DNA from 2 places in the Methylorubrum populi genome. Region 1 is predicted to be linked to the other one. Evidence: predicted binding sites of a transcription regulator. Region 1 holds the regulator's gene; the other holds the start of a gene.

Region 1 (4,438 bases):
TCGCAATAGGGGCACTTCGCGGCGCAGAACGGCCAGTGCAGGTAGACGCCGAACCCGGCGTCGCGGGTCGGATGGTCGGGCGGTGTCGCGGGGGGCATCGGCTTGTCTTGTCTCGGCGCGTCCTGGCCGTGCGTTCGTCCGATCCTCTGGCCTCATCCTGAGGTGCGGAGCGGAAGCGAAGCCTCGAAGGATCTTCCAGGAAGCGTGCGGGATCAGGAAGATCCTTCGAGGCCCGCTGGCGCGGGCGCGTCAGGATGAGGGCGGCGCGTGGGATGTAGAAGTGCCGGCCTCCGAACGAAAGCTCAGCCCGGCCGGCGCAGGCAGGCCCGCGCGAGGTCCACGAAGGCCCGCGCCCGGTGCGACAGGGCGTTGCCGCTCTTCCAGTCGACGCCGTGCTTCTCCTCGGACGAGATCTCGCCGAAGGTGCGGTCCATGCCCTCGGGGCGGAACATCGGATCGTAGCCGAAGCCGAGGCTTCCGCGCGGCTCGACCAGATCGCCGAAGACGCGGCCCTCGAACAGTTCGTTATGGCCGTCGGGCCAGGCGAGGACGAGGGCCGAGACGAAATGCGCGCGCCGGTTCGTGGCGCCGCGCCGGTCGAGTTCCTCGGCGATCCGAGCCATGGCGCCGGAAAAGTCCTTGGTCGGGCCGGCCCAGCGGGCGGAGAACAGGCCCGGCGCGCCGTCCAGCGCGTCGACGCACAGGCCGGAATCGTCGGCAAAGGCCGGCAGGCCTGAGGCCTTGGCCGCAGCATGCGCCTTGATGGCCGCGTTCTCGGAGAACATCGTGCCGGTCTCCTCGGGCTCGGGCAGGCTGAGTTCGCCGGCCGAGACCGCCTCGACGCCGAAGGGGGCCAGAAGCTCGCGCATCTCCACGAGCTTGCCGGAATTGTGGGTCGCGATCACGACCTTGCCGGAGAGGATGCGGTGCGCGCTCACGCGATGGCCTTCCGCTGCAGCTCGACCAAGCTGGCGATGCCGCCCTTGGCCAGCCCGAGCAGTTCGATGAACTGCGCCTCCGAAAAGGGCTCCATCTCGGCGGTGCCCTGCACCTCGACGATGCCGCCCTTGCCGGTGAGGACGAAGTTGGCGTCGGTCTCGGCGGCCGAATCCTCGGCGTAGTCGAGGTCGAGCACAGGCTGACCCTTGTAGATGCCGCAGGAGACCGCCGCGACATGGTCCTTCAGCGGATCGACCGAGATGATCGAGCGGGCGCGCATCCAGGCAAAGCAATCGTGCAGGGCCACCCAGGCGCCGGTGATCGAAGCGGTGCGGGTGCCGCCATCGGCCTGGATCACGTCGCAATCGACGGTGATCTGGCGCTCGCCCAGCGCCGGCAGGTTGGTGACGGCGCGCAAGCTCCGGCCGATCAGGCGCTGGATCTCCTGTGTGCGGCCCGACGGCTTGCCGGAATTGACCTCGCGGCGGGTGCGCTCGTGGGTGGCGCGGGGCAGCATGGCGTACTCCGCCGTCACCCAGCCCTTGCCGGAGCCGCGCAGCCACGGCGGGCCGCGCTCTTCGAGCGAAGCGGTGCAGAGCACGCGGGTATTGCCGAAGGTGACGAGGCAGGAGCCTTCCGCGTAGCGGGCGACCGCCCGCTCCAGCGTGACGTCGCGCATCGCGTCCGCCGCGCGCTTCGAGGGACGCATCCATTCAGCTCCGTATCGAAATTCGAAGCCCGGCCTCTTAGGCGCTGCCGCCGCCCGCGGCAACCGCTTCCCCCCGAAACGAGAGAGGCCGCCGTCTGGCGACGGCGGCCTCCTGCAATGCCCTATCGGCCGCTCACCAGCGACGGTGACGACCGTGATGGCGGTGATGGTGATGGCGCGGGCCGTGGAAGTGGCGATGGCGGTGGAAGTGGCGGCGATGGTGATAGTGCCGGCGGTAGTGCCGATGGTGCGGCCGGTACTGCGCCTGTTCGACCGTGTCGCCCGCCTGCGCGGCGGCCTCAGTCTGAATCGGAAGCGGAGCGGCCTGTGCGGCGCGGGGCGCCGAGGCGAGCCCGAGGCCGGTCATCGCAATCGCCAGAGCGGCGGCCTTGACCATGGTCTTTCGTGCGCCTGTAAGCACTGTCGGGAGCTCCCTTATCGCTTGTTGTGACGGATACGCGGGATCCCGCTCGAGAGCGCGTTCCCGTCCGTGAAACGACCCGAGGGGTCCGAATGATCCCTGCCGCGGTCACGTTTGCCGATCGACGGCAGCGGAGGCCGTCCCGGCGGCCATGTCGCGCGGCGCTAGGATCATGTCGCGCGGCGCGAGGATTGATCGGCGGCCCTTGAGCGCCCACAATCATTCGTCAGCTTTCTCGTGTCCCTAGATCGAAACCGTTCAGCCGATCGTGCAACCGCAGCCCCAAGCGCTCTCCGCCCTCAACGAGCGCTCCCGAGAAATCTTCCGGCAGATCGTCGAGAGCTACGTCACCACCGGAGAGCCGGTGGGATCGCGTAACCTCGCGCGCATCCTGCCGATGAGCCTGTCCCCGGCCTCGATCCGCAACGTGATGGCGGATCTGGAGCATTCCGGGCTCATCTTCGCACCCCACACCTCGGCCGGGCGCCTGCCGACCGAACTCGGCCTGCGCTTCTTCGTCGACGCGATGATGGAGATCGGCGATGTCGATCTCGCCGAGAAGGCGCGCATCGAGGCGCAGATGCAGGCGGCCGCCTCGCGCCACACCTTCGATTCGGCGCTGGCGGAGGCCTCCTCGCTGCTGTCGGGCATCTCCCGCGGCGCGGGCGTGGTGCTGACCACGAAGGTCGATGCCGGCCTCAAGCATGTCGAGTTCGTCCGCCTCGACGCCGACCGAGCCCTCGTGGTTCTGGTTTCGATCGATGGCACGGTCGAGAACCGCTTGGTCGATCTGCCGCCGGGCCTGCCGGCGGGGGCGCTCCAGGAGGCCTCGAACTTCCTCAATGCCCGCCTGCGCGGCCGGACGCTGGACGCCCTGCGCGCCGACATCGAGGCCGGCCGCACGGCGATGAAGCGCGAACTCGACGATTTGACCGAACGGCTGGTCGATGCCGGACTTGCGACCACCGTCGGCCCGTCCGAGGCGCGCCAGCTCATCGTGCGCGGGCAGGCCAATCTCCTCGACGATCTCCGCGCCGCCGAAGACCTCGAGCGCATCCGCCTGCTGTTCAACGACCTCGAGACTCAGAAGGACGTCATCGAGCTGCTAGCGCGGGCCGAGCAGGGCGACGGCGTGCGCATCTTCATCGGCTCGGAGAACAAGCTGTTCTCGCTTTCCGGCTCCTCGATGATCGCCGCGCCCTTCCGCGACGGCGCCCAGAAGATCGTCGGCGTCGTCGGCGTGATCGGTCCGACGCGGCTCAACTATTCCCGCATCGTGCCGATGGTCGACTATACCGCCCGCGTGGTCTCCGGCCTGCTCGACCGGTCGCGATAGCGGACCGAGGCGATCCAGCGGGTGCGGTCCCGGCGCGCCGGCCCACAATGGCGATTCGAGAGCAAGGAGCGGGAAGCACGCTCTCCGGCAGGCCCTTAGGCAGGGATCGACACACCTGCCGGAGCCCTGCCATGTCGACTGCCGTGAACCGTCCGATGTCCGCCGCGGAATGGGTAATGCTTCTCAGCCTGTCCGTGCTGTGGGGCGGATCGTTCTTCTTCACGGGCGTGGCACTCTCCGCCCTGCCGCCGCTGACCCTCGTCGTCCTGCGCGTGGGGATCGCCGCGCTGATTCTCAATCTCATCCTTCCCTTCGCCGATCCTCACCGCTCCCGCTGCCGCGAGGCCTGGGCGGCCTTTCTCGGCATGGGAATCCTCAACAACGTCGTGCCTTTCGGCCTCATCGTCTGGGGCCAGACCCACATCGCTTCCGGACTTGCGGCGATCCTCAATGCGACGACACCGCTCTTCACGGTCGTTGTCGCCCACCTGCTCACTTCCGAGGAGCGGATGACCGGCAACAGGCTCGCGGGCGCGCTCGTCGGTCTCGGCGGCGTGTCCGTCATGATCGGAGCGGGCGCCTTCGCCGAGGCCGGGAGCAACCTGCCGGCGCAGCTCGCAGTGCTCGGGGCGGCCCTGTCCTACGCTCTGGCCGGCATCTTCGGACGGCGCTTCCGGCGCATGGGCATCTCTCCGCTCGCCACGGCCACGGGGCAGGTCACGGGGTCGACGCTCGTGCTCCTGCCGGTCGCGCTCCTCGTCGATCGGCCCTGGACCCTGGCGGTACCCGGTCCGTCGGTCTGGGGGGCCGTGCTCGGAATCGCGGCGCTGTCCACAGCGCTCGCCTACCTCCTCTACTTCCGGCTGCTGGCGAGTGCGGGCGCGACGAACCTCCTGCTCGTCACCTTCCTGATCCCGGTCTCGGCAATCCTCCTCGGCGCGTCGGTGCTGGGCGAGCACCTCGACCCGCGCCACTACCTCGGCATGGTTCTCATCGGATGCGGCCTCGCCGCCATCGACGGTCGCGTGTTCGA
Region 2 (4,438 bases), 660 kb from region 1:
GTCGGCCATTTCCAGCTCTCCGCAGAGCCGGGCCCGATCGGAAATCTGAGAGAGTTGATCGGCCATCAGGCTATCGATCCGCATTCCCTCCGTCAGTGCCCGCATCAGGCCGAGCATTTCCTCGCGGATATGAATGTAGGGAGGGGATGGGGCAGGTGTACGATCCGTCACGGCGTTTGCAGACATCAGACCCTTGATGAGGCGAGGCTGCCCAGACACGGGGTCGGCGGCTATCGCATAGGATACAGTTCGTCTGCATTTCTTGGGGAGGGGCCGCTCACAGCCGGCAGGCCGCTCCGTAATCTTAGGGCAAGTCAAAGAGAAAGGGGCCGCCTCGCGGCGACCCCTTCTCCGTCTTCGATCGGGTGCGTGGACTTAGAAGTCCATGCCGCCCATGCCACCGCCGGGCATCGCCGGGGCCGGGCTGTCCTTCTTCGGCGCGTCGGCGACCATGGCTTCCGTGGTCACCAGCAGGCCGGCGACGGAGGCCGCGTCCTGGAGGGCGGTGCGCACGACCTTGGCCGGGTCGACGATGCCCGACTGGATCATGTCGACGTACTCTTCGGTCTGGGCGTTGAAGCCGTAGGTCTCGGAGCCCGTGTTGTCGGTGATCTTGCCGACGACGATCGAACCCTCGACGCCCGCGTTCTGGGCGATCTGACGGATCGGGGCCTCAAGCGCCTTGAGCACGATCTTGATGCCGGCCTGGACATCCGGAACGTCGGACTTCAGCTCGGCGACCGCCTTCTTGGCGCGGAGCAGAGCCGTGCCGCCGCCGGGGACGATGCCCTCTTCCACCGCGGCGCGGGTGGCGTTGAGCGCGTCGTCCACGCGGTCCTTCTTCTCCTTGACCTCGACCTCGGTCGCGCCGCCGACGCGGATCACCGCGACGCCGCCCGCGAGCTTGGCGAGACGCTCCTGGAGCTTCTCACGGTCGTAGTCCGAGGTGGTCTCCTCGATCTGCGCCTTGATCTGGCCGACGCGGGCCTCGATGTCGGCCTTCTCGCCGAGACCGTCGATGATCGTGGTGTTCTCCTTCTCGATGCGGACGCGCTTGGCGCGGCCGAGCATCGGCAGGGCGACGTTCTCGAGCTTGATGCCGAGATCCTCGGAAATGGTCTGGCCCTTGGTGAGGATCGCGATGTCCTCGAGCATCGCCTTGCGGCGATCGCCGAAGCCCGGAGCCTTCACCGCCGCGACCTTCAGGCCGCCGCGCAGCTTGTTCACGACGAGCGTGGCGAGCGCCTCGCCCTCGATGTCCTCGGCGATGATGAGCAGCGGCTTGCCGGTCTGCACCACGGCCTCGAGCACCGGCAGCATCGGCTGCAGCGAGGAGAGCTTCTTCTCGTGGATGAGGATGTAGGGATCCTCGAGCTCGGCGACCATCTTCTCCGCGTTCGTGACGAAGTACGGGGAGAGGTAGCCGCGGTCGAACTGCATGCCCTCGACGACGTCGAGCTCGGTCTCGGCCGTCTTGGCCTCCTCGACGGTGATGACGCCCTCGTTGCCCACCTTCTGCATGGCGTGGGCGATCATCTCGCCGATCTCCTTGTCGCCGTTGGCGGAGATCGTGCCGACCTGGGCGACCTCTTCGGAGGAGGCGACCTTCTTGGCGCGGGCGGTGATGTCCTTCACGGCGGCCTGGGTCGCGAGGTCGATGCCGCGCTTCAGGTCCATCGGGTTGATGCCGGCGGCGACGAACTTGGCGCCCTCGCGGACGATCGCCTGGGCCAGCACGGTGGCGGTGGTGGTGCCGTCACCGGCGATGTCGTTGGTCTTCGAGGCCACTTCGCGCACCATCTGGGCGCCCATGTTCTCGAACTTGTCGGCGAGCTCGATCTCCTTGGCGACCGTCACACCGTCCTTGGTGATACGGGGCGCGCCGAAGCTCTTCTCGATGACGACGTTGCGGCCCTTGGGGCCGAGGGTGACCTTGACGGCATCCGCGAGGATGTCGACGCCGCGCAGCATCTTGTCGCGAGCGTCGGCGGAGAAACGAACGTCTTTCGCTGCCATGTGAGTACCTGCCTCAGATGAGAGTGTCGGAAAGCCCTGAAGCCTGCGAGACGCGGCCTCGAAGGGCGGTGGATAAGGGCGGCTGCCTTAGGCGGCGACGACGCCCATGATGTCGGATTCCTTCATGATGAGGAGATCCTGGCCGTCGATCTTGACCTCGGTGCCGGACCACTTGCCGAACAGCACGCGGTCACCGACCTTCACGTCGAGGGCGTTGACGCGGCCCTGCTCGTCGCGGGCGCCGGGGCCGACGGCGACGATCTCGCCCTCCTGCGGCTTCTCCTTGGCGGTATCCGGGATGATGATGCCGCCCTTCGTCTTCTCTTCGCTCTCGATGCGACGGACGACGACGCGGTCGTGCAGCGGACGGAACTTCATGAGCTGCCCTCTTGCTTCGAAATGGCGGTTGGTCTTGATGCGGCCGGGGCGACCGCGCTCCACCTGATTGTTAGCACTCTAAACACGTGAGTGCTAACGACGGTCGCGAGATAGGCGCCGGCCGATTTCGAGTCAAGGCGCAGCTTCTTCGCCGCTGCGGCGTTTCTGCAGGAATTTATCCGCGCATCCCGCGCGAGAGGGACGATCTCTCCCCATGATGAGCCTGCACGGGGCCAACGGTGCGGTCGAGCACGGCGGCGCGGCGGGCGGCGCGAGCCTGCCCGATCACGCTCTCTGGATCGATCTGAACGATCCGACCGCGGAAGAGGCGGCGCAGGTGGAGCGGAAAACCGGCATCCGCATCCCGTCGCGCGCCGCGCTCAGCGAGGTGGAATCGTCGAGCCGCCTGCGCCGCAACCGCGACGGCCTCTCGCTCTCGACGCCGATGGTGACCTTCGACCGCTCGGATTTCAGCCTGAAGCCGCTGGGCTTCCTGCTGACCGCCGATCACCTCGTCACGGTGCGCTTCCACGAGATGCGGGCCTTCGCGGCAGTGCGCAAGCGTGTGGATGACGGGGATGGCGACGGCAGCACCAGCACGCGGATGTTCCTGCTCGTCGTCGAGGAACTGGTCGACAACCTCGCCGACCTGCTGGAGGAGATGTCGGCCGACCTCGACAGCCTGTCCACCCGCATCTTCGACTTCGATGCCGGTGCGCGCCCCGGTGCGCGGAAGGGCGATACCACCGCTCCCAAGCGCCGCGACCTGGCGTTGCGCCGCCTGCTGCGCTCGGTCGGGCGTCACGGCAAGTCGCTGGCCAAGGTCCGTGCCAGCCTGCTCGGGCTCGGGCGCATCATCGCCTTCGCCAAGAGCGAGTGCCAACAGGGGCTCGGCGAGGGCGACCTGCCCCGCTTCGACACCCTGGCGGGCGACATCGCCTCGATCGACGAGTTCGAGACACGGCTCTCCGAGACCGTCCAGTTCCTGCTCGACGCCACGCTCGGGCTCATCAACATCGAGCAGAACAACGCCTTCCGCGTCCTCACCGTCGTGTCGGTGGTCGGCGTGCCGCCGACGCTGGTCGCCTCGATCTACGGCATGAACTTCAAGCACATGCCTGAACTCGATTGGGTTTACGGCTACCCCTACGGTCTCGCGCTGATCGTGATCTCGGCGATCGCGCCGCTGCTGTACTTCCGCAGGCGGGGCTGGCTGTAGCACCCCGTCATGGGACGCCCGCGTCGGGGAGGCATCCTGCGCCTCATTGGCTGAGGCCGGGGAACAGGTTTCGCAGGCTCGTCACGATCATCTCCATCGCGACGGCGGCCAGGATCATGCCCATCAGGCGGCGCGTGATCGCCGTTGCCGTCGCCGACAGGTGGCGGCCGAGCCAGGGGGCGGAGAGCAGCGCGACGGCCAGGAGGACGAGAAAGCCGCCGAGGCCGATCGCGACGTCCAGCCACTTCCCCTGGGTCTCGGCGGTGTGCCCGAACACGATGAGCGTGGCGATCGTCCCCGGACCGACGAGCAGGGGGATTGTCAGAGGATAGATGGCGACGCTCTGCGCATCGATCGCCTCCTGCTTCTCCTTGGGATCGCGCTCATGCGTTCGGCTCGACGAGCCCTGCAGCATGGAGAGCGCGATCGTCAGGACGATCAGCCCGCCCGCCAAGCGGAAATCGTCGACGCTGAGCCCGAAGGCATCCAGGACGGCCTGCCCGCCCACCAGCGAGACGAAGCAGCCGATCGTGGTCCCGACCGATGCGGTGACGGCAACCCGCCGCCGCACCGCATCGGAGGCGCCCTCGGTGAGGGAGAGGAAGACCGGCACGTTCGCGATCGGGTTCATGATGGCGAACAGCGCGGCGAACACCTTCGTGATGAAGGGCAGATCGACAGACATCGCGAGTCTCGGCTTCGGGCCGCGGGCTCATAGCATGGTTCGGGCTTCGACCCGTTGCCGCCGCGCACGCCGCGGCGGGGCGCGGCAAGCCTCGGTCCGCATGCGGACCGGAACGGTGGTGGCGCGATCGCCCCACAATT

What was found. Region 1 encodes HrcA, which represses chaperone genes, less so after heat shock. Its sites were predicted from a motif close to GTTAGCACTCNCNNNNNGNGAGTGCTAAC; they were not measured.
Region 2: a site for HrcA is predicted at 2,464-2,492, ahead of groES (co-chaperone GroES). Genes of this name have one in related genera too.

What each region holds. Positions count from the first base shown of each region.
Region 1 is NZ_AP014809.1:543,801-548,238, reverse strand. It holds gene hemW (radical SAM family heme chaperone HemW) at 1-98, opposite strand, end outside; gene rdgB (RdgB/HAM1 family non-canonical purine NTP pyrophosphatase) at 303-938, opposite strand; gene rph (ribonuclease PH) at 935-1,648, opposite strand; gene MPPM_RS02475 (hypothetical protein) at 1,782-2,045, opposite strand; gene hrcA (heat-inducible transcriptional repressor HrcA) at 2,335-3,405, shown strand; gene MPPM_RS02465 (DMT family transporter) at 3,537-4,438, shown strand, end outside.
Region 2 is NZ_AP014809.1:5,593,234-5,597,671, forward strand. It holds gene groL (chaperonin GroEL) at 376-2,016, opposite strand; gene groES (co-chaperone GroES) at 2,104-2,394, opposite strand; gene MPPM_RS26060 (magnesium transporter CorA family protein) at 2,609-3,613, shown strand; gene MPPM_RS26065 (MarC family protein) at 3,657-4,298, opposite strand.